Linked DNA regions of Megalodesulfovibrio gigas DSM 1382 = ATCC 19364. The protein of the gene in region 1 interacts with the protein of each later gene in a pairwise test. Links are inferred from orthologs where the notes say so. Each region holds a gene or a part of one and is shown in the gene's direction. Other genes may lie near its edges.

Region 1 (7,688 bases):
GTGAGAACGATCACTCCCGTCTGCTGGCCAGCGAGCTGGCGGAAATCCAGACCCTGGAAAAAAACTGGACCCAGGAACGCAGGATCAAGGCCCTGGAGACCCTGGAAGAGCTCTTCGACTTTGCCGAAAAGCAGCTCGAACAGGAACTTACGCCCATGGATCGCGTGCGCATCGTGCGCCATTCACAGCGTATCTGCCTCAAGGACATCCTGGAAAACGTCTACGACAACTATACGGAAATCGGCGGGCAGGACGAATACTCCATCGACCCGTCCATCGTCATCGCCCGGGCGTACATCACCCGCCGCTCCCGCGGCAAGGCGGTGCATCAGCCGGTCATGGTCATCGGGCAGGAAAAGGGCCACGGCCAGGAGTTCCGCAACGGCGGCTCGGTCAAGCCCTGGGGCAATGCCAAGGCCCTGCATTACATGAAGGTGGCGGAGACGGAAAACATCCCCATCCATACCTATGTCTTCACCCCCGGGGCCTATCCCATTGAGGATTATCCCGGCGCGGCGCAGCAGATTGCCAAGAACCTGTACGAAATGTCGGCCCTCAAGGTGCCGGTGGTGGCCATCTTCTCCGAAGGCGGCTCCGGCGGGGCCGAGGCCATCGCCCTGGCAGACATGCGGCTCATGCTCTCCCACGGCTACTATTCGGTCATCTCGCCCGAAGGCGCGGCCGCCATCGAGGGCCGCCTGCGTCAGGGGCAGCGGGCCACGCCGGAACTCATTGAGGCCTGCGCCAAGAATCTCAAGATCACCGCCGAAGACAACGTGCGCTTCGGCTACATTGATCGCATCATCCAGGAACCCCCGCTGGGTGCGCGGCCCGAGCACTTTGACTTCTTCAAGCTGCTGCGCCAGGAAGTGGTGGCCGCCACGGACGAAGTATTCCTCAAGTTCAAGGGCATCAAGTTCTTCCGGGCCATGGGCGTGCGCCGCATGGAACGTCGTCGCAAGCAGGGCGCCTACACCACGGAAAACTTCTACGTGCGCTGGGGCCTGAACTCCACGGCCAAGGAAGATCTCCTGGCCCGACGCTACGCCCGCCACGCCCGCATGAGCCGCTGGGCCTCCCGGGATACGCGGCCCGGCAAGGAAAAGTTCCTGGCCGGCCTGCACGATGTGGGCTGGAGCGTCTATTCCTTCTTCAAATACGACTTCCTGCGCAAGCACCAGAAAGTGGTGGTCCACGCTCTGGAAGAAGTGGGCGCGGAAGCCCAGTATGTGGTGGGCAAACTGCTCGCCCCCTGGCGGGCCGTGCGCAGCATGTTCAATGCCAAGCCGACCCTGAACCACGGCAAGGCCAAGGAGCTGACCGAGCTTTCCTACTGGGAAGACCCGGCCGCCGGCAGCGGCTGGCGCTGGGTGAGCCCCAGGGCCAAGGAAGACCGGGCCATCACCTGCCCTAACGCCGTCACCCATGGCTGTCTGGATCTCTGGGCCCCGGACCTCTTCGGCGACCACGCCGGCGTGTGCAGCTACTGCGGGCATCATTTCTCCATGGAGCCGCACTGGTTCGTCAACAATATCTGCGATCCGGGCTCGGTGTATGAGTTCAACGCGGAAATCGAGGCCGGCAATCCCCTGGCCTATCCGGACCTGGATAAAAAGCTGGATGAAGCCAAAAAGCGCACAGGCATGAAGAGCGCCTGCCGCACCTTCGAGGCCCGCATCGACAACACCCGCGTGGTGGTGGCCATGCTCACCGGCACCTTCCGCGGCGGATCCGTAGGCGCGGCCGAGGGCGAGAAGTTCTTCCAGGCCGCCGAGCGCGCCTTGAAGAAGCGCTTCCCCTTCATCGCCTACGTGCACGGCACGGCCGGCATCCGCATTCAGGAAGGCACCAACGGCGTCATCCAGATGCCGCGCTGCACCATGGCCGTGCGCCGCTACATCGACGCCGGCGGGCTCTACATGGTCATCTACGACACCAATTCCTACGCCGGTCCGGTGGCCAGCTTCCTGGGCTGCTCGCCGTATCAGTTCAGCGTGCGCTCGGCCAACATCGGCTTTGCCGGGCCCGGCGTCATCAAGGAGACCACCGGGGTGGATATTCCGCCGGACTACCATCGCGCCTATCGCGCCCTCTCCCGCGGGCACATCCAGGGCATCTGGGACCGCCGGGAACTGCGCGCCAACTGCATCCAGGCCCTGCTCACCATGGGCGGCCGCAACGTCTATTACCGCTAGGAGGAAAGGACCATGCTCGACGTCACCGCCCTCCTGGAAGAGATCAAGGCCTCTCCCTTTGAGGAAGTGGACATCCTGGCCCCGCACACCGGCGTGGTCAGCTTCCCGGATATCGCCCCCGGCGCCAAGGTGCACGGCCCTCGCGGCACCTGGAAGGAAGTGCCCGGCACCACGCTGGCAACCCTGGAGCGCGAGCGCAACCCCAAGCCCATTGTGGCGCCGCAAACCGGAGATCTGGTCTGGCTGGCCACGGACATGGCCGGCACCTTTGTGGAGGCTGGCACGCCCATCGCCCGCATCCGGCACTATCTGTCCAAGGAAGAAGTGCAGCAGATCATCCTCAAGCAGGCCCTGCACCTGTTCCGCGCGCCAGACCGGGCCAAGTACTACTTCACGCCCGAGGTGGACCTGAAGATCAAGGCCTCGGGCCCGCGTTCGGTCACCGTGTACGAAGGGCTGGAGCTGTTCATCATGTCCCGCATGAAACGCGAGGCCCCGGTGAGCTACCAGGGGCCCGAAGGCGTCATTTATGCGGTGTACTTTCAGCACAACCAGAATGTGGACGCCGGCGAGCCCCTGGTGGGCGTGTGCCCGCCGGAGCAGCTGACCCTCATCGAAGATGTGGTGGTCCGGGTGCAGACCGAGTGGCAGGAGCAGGGCTGATGGGCCGGCACCTGCAGGTTATCGTCTCGGCGTACACGTATCGGCCTGAGGACATTGAAAAGGTCTGGCCGAGGCTGCATCACCTGGCCTGGGGCACTGTGCCCACCGCCGGGCCCCAGCCCAAGAAAGGCGTGCTGGAGCTGGTGGAAGCCCTTGACGATGCCCTGAACTTTGGCAACCATCCCAAGGATGTGAAGGCCGCACTGGAGCGCAAGCTGGCCGTGGCCAAGAGCCGCAAACGCAGCCTGGAGAATGCCCTGGCCGACTGGAAGCCCGGCGAGGCCAACGCCTTGTCCGATCAACTGGAAGACGTGCTGGCCGAGCTGGAAGCCCTGGCGCCGCCGGTGGTTGACTAACGTCGCTGCCTTCATCGATCGTCATCACTACAAGGAGTATCCCATGGCGCCCACCCTCAATAAGGTCATGCTCATCGGCCGCCTGGGCCGTGATCCCGAACTGCGCTACACCAACAGCGGCAAGCCCGTGGCCAATTTCTCCATCGCCACGGATGAATCGTACAACGACCGGGACGGCAACCGCGTGGACAAGGCGGAGTGGCACGATATCGTCGTCTGGGATCGTTCCGGCGAGAACTGCGCCAATTACCTGCGCAAGGGCTCCCTGGTGTACGTGGAAGGCCGCCTGCAGACCCGCAAATGGCAGGACCAGCAGGGCAATCCCCGCAAGTCCACGGAGGTGGTGGCCGACCGCGTCCAGTTCCTCGATTCCAAGGGCTCGCGCGAGGCCTATGACGGCCCCGAGGCCCCTGCCGGGTATGGCGACGAAGGCGAGTTCCCGCCGCCTCCTGGCCAGCGCACCGGCAACAGGCCGCAGCAGGGTGGCTACCAGCAGGGCGGAGCCGGGCGGCAGCAGCCTCGTCCCCAGCCGGCTGGCCAGCAGCCCCCGCGCCGTCCCCAGGCTGCGCCCCAGCAGCGTCAGGACGAGGACCTCGGCCCGGCCTTCCCGTCGGAGGCCAGCAGCATGGACGACATGCCGTTTTAACGGAACCATCCCGGCCCGGGGGCTTTTGCTCTCGGGCCATTTGCTATGGGGTGAACGGGGCGTCCCGCTGCCGCGGCCGAGCCGCCAAGGACTGCCCCTGCGTTGTCTTGCCTGTCGGAGCGATTCATGACCGCCATTCCCGCCTGTGTCGCCGCCCCCCGCGTGCTGCTCATCGAACCCACTTCCCGCTGCAACCTTGCCTGCGGCATGTGCCCGCGGCAGACGCCCGGCTGCGTGATGACCGATGGCGATCTTGCCTTCGAGACGTTGGCCGCCCTGGAAACCGTGCTGCCCGGGGTGGAGCGCGTCAGCCTGGCCGGCCTGGGCGAGCCGCTGTTGCATCCTCAGATTGTTGAGATCGTCGCCTGGCTGCGCGCCCGGCTGCCTGCCACGGCCCGCATCGGCCTGCAGACCAACGGCCTGTTGGTGACACAGGCCCTTGCCGATCGCCTGGCCGCCGCCGGCCTGGATCAGCTCTGCCTCTCCGTGGATGCCCTGGAGACTGCCCCGAACCAGCCCCTGCATGGCGGGTCCTTTCTGCCGGCCATCGAAAGCGCCTTTGCCTGCTTCCGCGAGGCCCGCACCCGTGCCGGCCGGCCGCTGGAGTTGGGGGTGGAATGCGTGCTCATGCGCAGCAACCGCCGCGCGTTGCCGGGACTGCTGGACTGGGCCGCCGGTCAGGGCGCAAATTTCGTGCTGGTGAGCCACCTGCTGCCACCGGCGCCGCAGTGGGCCGGGGAGTCCCTGTCCAACCCCAACGCCGCCGCGGCCGTGGCCCTGTTCCGGCAGGCCGAGGCCGAGACCAGGAGGCAGGGGCTCAACATTCAGGACATCCTGAAGCTGCAGTTGCGGTTCCGGCTGACCATGACCGGGGAGGAGCGCCGGCTGCAAGTCGTGGAAGCGGCCCTGCGCGAGGAAGCCTGCCAGCAGGGCGTACCCATCAATCTCAAGTCCCTGGTGGCATGGGCGGCGGACGAGGCCATGCAGGAACTGCCGGACCTCTTTGCCGTGGCGCGCCAGCAGGCTGCCCGGCACGGCCTGCGGCTGCATCTGCCCTCGCTGGCTGCGGCGGATGTGCGCGAGTGTCCCTTCCTGGCGCGGAACATCGCCTGCCTGGATGCGCACGGCAATGTCGCGCCCTGTCATTTCCTCTGGCATACGCACGTGACGGCAGAGCAGGGCCGGCCCAAGCGCATTGCGGCGACCTTTCTGGGACGATTGGGCGCGGCAGACGCGCCAGCCATGGACGCCCTCTGGAACGCGTCCTCCTCCCGGGCCTTTCGCGCCGAGGCCCAGGCCAGCGCCTCCCCGCGCTGCTACGATTGCGCCGCCTCGCCCTGCAGCGAGCTTATCCAGGCCGCCTACGGCGATGCCTGCGACTGTCTGGGCGGCGGCGTGCCGTGCGGTCACTGTCCCTGGCCCCTGGGGCTGGTGTCCTGCCTGGGGACCGAAGGACCGCCCACTGTTGCCGCCAGTGATGCCCAGGTGGCGGCATGACCGCTGCGGTGCGTGTGCTCGGCATCGATCCTGGCAGCCGCGTGGCCGGCTATGCCGTGGTGGAAGAGCGCTCGGGCAAGGCCTGTCTGGTGGAGGCCGGCACCCTGCGGCCGGATCCCTCCCTGCCCATGGCCCATCGTCTGGCGCGCCTGTATCGCGGCGTGGCGGATCTCATCGACCGGCACGCCCCGCACGAGGCGGCCATGGAGGAAATCTTCACGGCCAAGAATGCCGCCTCGGCGTTGGTCCTGGGGCAGGCCCGTGGGGCCATCCTGGCCGCCTGCGGCGTGCTGGGACTGCCGGTGACGGGCTATGAGCCGTCGGTGGTCAAAAAGACCCTGGTGGGCACAGGACGGGCGGATAAGGAGCAGGTGGCCTTCATGGTCCGCCGCATCCTCGCCGCCACGGAGGGCGCCTACGCCATGGACGCCACGGACGCCATGGCCGTGGCGGTCTGCCACTTGAACCATCGCCGCTTCGCCCGCCTGACCGCCACAGCAGAGACCACAGCGAAGCGCGGACGAGGGAGGGCCATGACGCCATGATTGCGTTCCTGCACGGCACCGTCACGTACTGCGACGAGGAATCCTGCGTGCTGCTCACCCCCGGTGGCGTGGGCTATGAGCTGACGTGTCCCATCCCGGTCCTGGCCAGCCTCAGGCAGGGCCAGGAGGCGTCGCTGCACGTGCAGACCATCGTGCGCGAAGACGCCATAGAGCTTTTCGGTTTCCAGGATCGGGACACCCGGGACTGCTTCGCTCTGCTTATCTCCATCGCCCGCCTGGGGCCCAAGACGGCCGTGAACATCCTGTCCGTCTTCACCCCCGAGGACCTGCACCGCGTGGTCCTGGAGCAGGATGCCAGCGCCCTGACGGTGGTGTCCGGCATCGGCAAGAAAAGCGCGGAGCACATTTTTTTCGAGCTGTCATACAAGCTCAAGGCTCCGGCCGGCCGCAAGGGCAAGACGCCCGGCGCTTCGCCTGTTTTGGCTGGAAAATCAATGGTCTATAGAGATGCATTGACGGGCCTGACCAACCTGGGATACGTGGAGGACGAGATCCGCCCGCACCTGGACGCCGTGCTCAAGGACGAGCCGGATCTGGACGTCTCCGCCGCCCTGCGCGCCGTGCTCAAACGGCTCATGAAGAAGTAGCCCATGGAACTTGCCTGCCCAGACGATCACATCCGCCCGCAACGGCTTGGGGATTTCATCGGCCAGGAGGAGCTTCGGGCCAACCTTGCCGTGTATCTCCAGGCCGCCCGCGAACGGGGTCAGGCCATGGACCATACCTTGTTCTATGGCAATCCCGGCCTGGGCAAGACCACCCTGGCGCGCATCATGGCCTCCGAGCTGGGCGTGAACCTGGTGTGCACCTCCGGCCCGGTGCTGGAACGCGGCGGCGACCTGGCCGCCATCCTGACCAATCTGGCCCGCAACGACATCCTCTTTGTGGACGAAATCCATCGCATGCCCGCGGCCGTAGAGGAAATACTCTATCCGGCCATGGAGGATTTCAGCCTCGATCTGATCATCGGGCAGGGACCCGCCGCGCGCACGGTGAAGATCGATCTGGAGCCTTTCACCCTGGTGGGGGCCACCACGCGCCTGGGGCTGCTCACCTCGCCCCTCAGGGACCGCTTCGGCGCGCTGCTGCGCCTGGAATTCTACAGCCCGGAGGAGCTGGCGCGCATCGTCCACCGGGCGTCGCGCATCCTGCAGACCACCGTGGACGAGGACGGCGCCCTGGAGATCGGCCGGCGCTCCCGCGGCACCCCGCGCATCGCCAACCGCCTGTTGCGGCGCGTGCGGGACTTTGCCGCCGTGCAGGGCAAAGACGTCATCAGCAAGGATGTCGCCAGCCAGGCCCTGGAACGCATGGACGTGGACGAACACGGCCTGGACCAGATGGACCGCAAGCTCCTGGAGGTGCTCATCCACCACTATGGCGGCGGGCCGGCAGGCGTGAAGACGCTGGCCGTGGCCGTGGGGGAAGAAGTGCGGACCATCGAAGACATCTATGAACCGTTTCTCATTCAGCGCGGCTTCCTGAAGCGCACCCCGCGCGGCCGCGTGGCCACCGCGCGGGCCTACAAGCACCTTGGCCTGTTGATGGGAGTTTGACATGCCCTGCGCCCAACGCCGGGTCCGGCTTCTGGCCGTGACGCCGGATGCGTTGTCGTTGATCTATGCCGCCTTCCGCCAATGCTATCATACCGGCTTCGTGGGCGAGATGTGGCCCAGACTCGTCGCCGGAGAAATCAGCCGCGACACACAGGCCGCCTTTGTCCGGCAGGTGTTGGAGTCTGGCCACGACAGCCCCGTGGAACACG
Region 2 (5,743 bases), 3.3 Mb from region 1 along the record:
ACCAGTCAGCATCACCAATACATCGCCGTTGCAGGCCACAGTCAAGCCGCAACGGGTGCTGCTCACGGTGGAAGCGCCGGTCTCCATGGTCCGGGACAAGGACTGGCTGAAGGCGATCATCGCGCAGGTGCAGGTGGGGCGCGATGCCCAGCCCGGCAGCCATTCCCTGGCGTATCGCCTGAATCTGCCGGCCGAGGTGCGGGTGTTGGATACCCAGCCCGAGGCCGTGGAGTTGGTGCTGACCGGCACCCCCGCCGAGCCTCTTGTAAATGGCAACCACACCGCGCCGCCTCCGGCGCGACCGTAACCCCCTCGCAACAAGGATTTTTTGGGTCATGAACGCGAAACTTTTCGGAACAGACGGCCTGCGCGGCCAGGTGAACATCTATCCCATGGTCCCCGAAGTGGCCATGCGCCTGGGCCTGGCCGCAGGAACCTACTTCCGCAACGGGTCCAAAAAGCATCGCGCCGTCATCGGCAAGGATACGCGGCTCTCCGGCTATGTGTTCGAGTTCGCGCTGGCCTCGGGGTTGTGCGCCTCGGGCATGGATGTGTTCCTTGTCGGCCCCATGCCCACCCCGGCCATCTCCTTTTTGACGCGCAGCATGCGCGCGGATATTGGCGTGGTCATCTCCGCGTCACATAATCCGTTTATGGACAACGGCATCAAGTTCTTTGACAAGGAAGGCTTCAAGCTGCCGGACGAGGCCGAGGAAGCCATCACCGCCATGGTCCTCAACGAGGACCACCGCTGGAAGTACCCCGCGCCGGAAGACGTGGGCCGCGCCTACAAGGTGGATGACGCCGAGGGCCGCTACAACGTCTTCGTCAAAAACACCATCCCCGGCGATCTGACTCTGGACGGGCTCAAGGTGGTGGTGGATTGCGCCAACGGCGCTGCCTACAAGGTGGCCCCCCTCATTCTGGAAGAACTGGGCGCCCAGGTCATCCGCATGGGCAACAAGCCGGACGGCCTGAACATCAACCGCCAGTGCGGATCCCTGTATCCGGACATGGTGGCCGCCTGCGTGCGGGAGGAAGGCGCGCACCTGGGCATTGCCCTGGATGGCGACGCCGACCGCCTGATTGTGGTGGACGAAAACGGCCGCATCCTCGATGGGGACCAGATCATGGCCATGGTGGCCCAGGACATGATGGACCGGGGCCAGCTCCCCGGCAACAAGCTGGTGGCCACGGTCATGAGCAACATGGCCCTGGAAGTGTTCATGAAGGAACGCGGCGGCACGCTGGTGCGCACCCCCGTGGGGGACCGGCACGTGGTGGAAGCCATGAAGCGCGAAGGCGCCGTCTTTGGCGGCGAGCAGAGCGGGCACCTCATCTTCCTCAATCACACCACCACAGGCGATGGGACCTTGGCCGCCCTGCAGCTGCTGCGCATCATGCAGGAACAGCAGCGCCCGCTTTCCGAACTGGCCCACCTCATTGAGCCGTTCCCGCAGGTCCTGCTCAATGTGCACGTGGAGCGCAAAATTCCCTTTGCCCAGTGCCCGGGCCTGCTGGAGGCCGTGGCCGCGGCAGAAGCCAAGCTGGGAGACAAGGGACGCGTACTGCTGCGGTATTCCGGCACCGAAGCCGTGGCCCGGGTGATGGTGGAAGGGGAACACCGGGATCTGGTGGAGGAGCTGGCCCAGTATCTGGCGCAGGCAGTGGTCGCTCATTTGAAATAAACCCCTTGCCATGGCATGCAGAACTGGTAATGATTGAAGCATAATCTTGCCTGCTGCCGGCCTGGGTGGGCAACAACGCCGCGGCGTTGCATGGCCATGAAGATGCACCAAGAAGGCAACTAAAGAACGACCCAGGGAGTATGGATCATGGAGATTAAGAAGGTGGTCATACCTGTTGCGGGATGGGGAACCAGGTCTCTGCCTGCGACCAAAAACATCCCCAAAGAGATGCTGCCTATCTACAAAAAGCCCGTGGTCCAGTATGTGGTGGAAGAGGCCATGCTTTCGGGCTGCACGGACGTGATCTTCATCAACAACCAGAACAAGAAGATCATCGAGGACCACTTCGACTACAACTTCTCTTTGGAAGAAGTGCTGCAACGCGCGGGCAAGACGGAAATTCTTAAGGAAGTTCGTGCTGTTGCGGAGATGGTGAACATCATTTCCGTGCGCCAGAAGCTGCAGCTTGGCCTGGGCCATGCTGTGCTGTGCGCCAAGGAAGTGGTCAAGAACGATCCCTTCGCCATCATGGTGGGGGACGACATGATGTTCAGCCCCGAGCCGGGCATCAAGCAGCTTATCGAGGTGGCCAAGTCCGAGCGCCTGCCCGTCATCGGCGTCATGGAAGTGCCGCCGGAAAAGGTCAGCCGGTACGGCATCATCAAGGGTGACGAGTTCTCCCCCGGCCTGTTCAAGGTGCGGGACATGGTGGAAAAGCCCAAGCTCAAGGACGCCCCCTCCCGCATGGCTGTTGTGGGTCGGTACGTGCTCACACCGGAGATTTTCGAGCATCTGGAGGCCGTCAAGCCGGGCCATGGCGGGGAAATTCAGCTGACGGACGCCCTGCAGGCCATGGCCCACAAGGGCCGCCTGCTGGCCGTGCGCATGCGGGGCACCCGCTTTGATGCTGGCGACTGGTGCGACTATCTCACCGCCAACATCTACTTTGCCTTGCAGGATGAATCCTTGCGCGACGATCTGATCCATCGCCTCAAGGACCTGCTTACCTGCAGATGACCGGGTGGCGAGTCCTCCGGAGCCTCTCCAGGTGAATGCCCAGCGCGCGGCTCTGCTTTCGCCGCCATTTCTCGCCTATCACTATCGTATTCCAGACACGCCCCCCGCTGCCGGGTTTCTCCCCGGCATGCGGGTGGCGGTGCCGTTGGGCAACACCGTCCGTGCCGCCGTGCTCCTGCCCCAGGACGCCGGCTGGGACACCGCGGCCGGCACTGCATTGACGCCGCCCGAAGGCATCGCCCTCAAGCCGGTGGCCTGGCCCCTGGAACGCGTCCCCCTGTTTTCTGCGGCGCATCTGGATGTGCTGCGCCAACTGGCCCTGCGCCAGGGCATGCTGCTGGGGCAGGTGCTGGCCAGTGTGCTGCCGGCCGGGCTCAAGGTGGCGGACATCCGCTATCGTCTGCAAGGCATCCCGAAACTGCGCAGCCTCCGCATCCGGGACGTGGCCGCGGCCGATGCCGCCCTGCGCCAGACCCTGTCCAGGGCCTGGGAGGCCGGGGCCATGCAGCCCGAGGCCGCCTTCCGCGAAACGCAGTTCTGCTGGCTCTCCCAGGATCCGCCCTGGCCGGTGCGGCCGGCGGCAGTCAATCAGCTCAAAATTCTTGAATACCTCTGGGAGCACGGCCCGGTTCCTGTGCCGGTGCTGCTGGCCGCCCTGGGCGACGGCGTGCGCGAGAGCCTGCGCCGGCTGGTGGATGTGGGGCTGGTGCGACAGGGGCTGGTGCCGCCCGGCCAGCAGGAGGAGGAGATGGATCCCGCCTGCGTGCTGGCCGGTGCGCCGCCGCCGCCGACCCTGAACGAGGAGCAGGCCGCGGCCCTGGCTTCCCTTTCGGAAGCCCTGCACCGTTGGCAGGGCGAGACGCGGCTGCTGTATGGCGTCACCGGCAGCGGCAAGACCACGGTGTATCTGGCCCTGGCCCGGGAGTGCCTGCGGGCCGGGCGGTCCGTGGTGCTGCTGGCGCCGGAAATCGCCCTGGCCTGCAACCTGCGCAGCGCCGCGGCCCAGGCCTTTCCCGAGGCGGAACTCATCTTCCACCACGGGTCCCAGACCCCGGCCCGCCGCGAGGCGCAGTTCCGCAAGCTGGCCGGCAGAGGGGAGGGCGACGCGCCGGTGATCGTGGTGGGCGCGCGCTCGGCCCTGTTTCTGCCCCTGCACGACCTGGGGCTGATTGTCCTGGATGAAGAGCACGACGCCTCCTTCAAGCAGGAGGAGCGCCTGCCGTATCAGGCCAAGGAACTGGGCTATGTCATGGCCCGGCGCTTTGGCGCGCTGCTGTTGCTGGGCTCGGCCACGCCGGACATCAAGTCCTTCCACGCCGCGCAAACCGGGGCGTTGCCCATGGCCGGCCTCACCCGGCGGCATGGCGGGGCGCAGCTGCCGGCCATCGAATTTGTGGACATCAAGGGCCTGTCGTCCTTCGATCAGCTCCTGGCCCCCCAGACCATGGCCATGGTGGAGGAGACTGTCCGCCGCGGCGAGCAGGCCATCATCCTGCTTAACCGGCGCGGGTACGCCCCGGCCATGTACTGCCAGGACTGCGGCCACGTGCTGCGCTGCCCGCAGTGTCAGATCGGCCTCACCTACCACAAGGGCCGCGAGCGCATGCTGTGCCACTATTGCGGCGAGGGCGTGCCCTGGCCCTGCCTGTGTCCGCAGTGCGGCGGCATCTCGTTTCTGCCCCTGGGCGAAGGCACCCAGCGCATGGAGGAGGTTCTGACCCGGCACCTGGGGCGCGATACCACGGTGCTGCGTCTGGATCGCGACGCCGCCCGCCGCCCCGGCCGGCTGGAAGAGATCCTGTCCGCCTTTGCCCGCAAGGAAGCCCAGGTGCTGGTGGGGACGCAGATGCTTTCCAAGGGGCACGACTTCCCCGACGTGACCCAGGTGGTGGTGGCCGATGCGGACATGGGCCTGAACCTGCCGGATTTTCGCGCCGCGGAACGCACGTTTCAGCTGCTGATGCAGGTCTCGGGCCGGGCCGGCCGGGGCGACAAGCCCGGCCGTGTGGCCATCCAGACGCGGGATGCCTCGCACTACTGTTTCGAGCATCTCAAGACGCACGACTACCAGGGGTTCTTCGAGGAGGAACTCGCCCGGCGCAAGAAGTGGCGCTATCCGCCCTTTGTCAAGCTGGGGCTGGTGCGGGTCAGCTTTCCCGCGGAATGGGAGGGCCACGCCGCCGCCCTGGCCGCCCTGGCCGGCCGTTCCCGCGAGGCCGGCCGCGAGCACGGCGTCCAGGTCATGGGCCCTGCGCCTGCGCCCCTGCCCATGCTTCAGGGCCGCAAACGTTTTCATCTGCTGTTCAAGGGCGAGGACTGGAGCCGCCTGCGCGCCGTGTTCGCCGCCCTCAAACCCCTGCAGGACGACACCCTGCGCCTGACCCTGGATCTCGACCCCCTGGACATGATGTGAGAGGGGATGCACGAAGCACAATAGGGATAATCCCCCCTCGCGCGCCCTCCTGGCGCACTGCCCGGTGCCGCCGCCGCCCACACAAGGCCTGACGCGGAACCGGAATCACCCACTTGCTTTTTGGAGTCTTCCCATGTCGCACACGCCCCGTTGGGACCTCGGCTCGTACTTCCCGACCTTCGACGGCCCCGAATACCGCGCCCATCTGGCCACTCTGCAGGCCGATCTGGACCGCCTGAACACCCTGGCCGAGGCGCTTGCGCCGGTGTCACAGGGCACCCTGGATGCCTGGGTGGAATTTCTGCTGCTGGACGAGGCCGTGCTGGCGGACTATTCGCACATGGCCTCCTACCTGGGCTGCCTGACCGCGGCGGACAGCCTGAATGAGGCCTACAAGCAGGCCCAGGCCGGCTTTGCCCGCTTTGGCGCGGCATACAAGAAGGTCTTCGCCCCGGTGCTGGATGCCCTGCGCACCACGCCGGACGACATGCTGCAGGCCCTCATCGCCCGGCCGGAGCTGGACGGCGCCGCGCACTTTATCCGTCAGCTCAAGGAGGAGGCCGGCCGGACCATGGCGCCCGAGCTGGAGCGTCTGGCCGCGGATCTGGCCGTGGATGGCATCTCG

Evidence for each region.
Region 2: the proteins of DGI_RS15885 (region 1) and priA interact in binary tests that used the Escherichia coli proteins (3 or more experiments, as listed by UniProt). The link is inferred for Megalodesulfovibrio gigas DSM 1382 = ATCC 19364 from one-to-one orthologs.

Annotation. Positions count from the first base shown.
Region 1 is NC_022444.1:3,602,852-3,610,539, forward strand. What follows is about bases 2,094-5,058. They hold DGI_RS15885 (single-stranded DNA-binding protein), read left to right. Parts: upstream 2,094-3,257; coding sequence 3,258-3,860; downstream 3,861-5,058. Other genes in these bases: DGI_RS15870 (carboxyl transferase domain-containing protein), read left to right, coding at 2,094-2,195; DGI_RS15875 (hypothetical protein), read left to right, coding at 2,208-2,858; DGI_RS15880 (hypothetical protein), read left to right, coding at 2,858-3,214; DGI_RS15890 (radical SAM protein), read left to right, coding at 3,987-5,058. Outside these bases: more of DGI_RS15870, read left to right, coding at 1-2,093; more of DGI_RS15890, read left to right, coding at 5,059-5,357; crossover junction endodeoxyribonuclease RuvC, read left to right, coding at 5,354-5,902; Holliday junction branch migration protein RuvA, read left to right, coding at 5,899-6,510; Holliday junction branch migration DNA helicase RuvB, read left to right, coding at 6,514-7,479; thyX (FAD-dependent thymidylate synthase), read left to right, coding at 7,481-7,688. UniProt on the Escherichia coli protein: Plays an important role in DNA replication, recombination and repair. Binds to ssDNA and to an array of partner proteins to recruit them to their sites of action during DNA metabolism. Acts as a sliding platform that migrates on DNA via reptation.
Region 2 is NC_022444.1:325,017-330,759, reverse strand. The notes cover bases 2,367-5,427. They hold priA (replication restart helicase PriA), read left to right. Parts: upstream 2,367-2,736; coding sequence 2,737-5,118; downstream 5,119-5,427. Other genes in these bases: DGI_RS01390 (M3 family oligoendopeptidase), read left to right, coding at 5,252-5,427; galU (UTP--glucose-1-phosphate uridylyltransferase GalU), read left to right, coding at 2,367-2,705. Outside these bases: DGI_RS01410 (CdaR family protein), read left to right, coding at 1-307; glmM (phosphoglucosamine mutase), read left to right, coding at 336-1,688; more of galU, read left to right, coding at 1,836-2,366; more of DGI_RS01390, read left to right, coding at 5,428-5,743.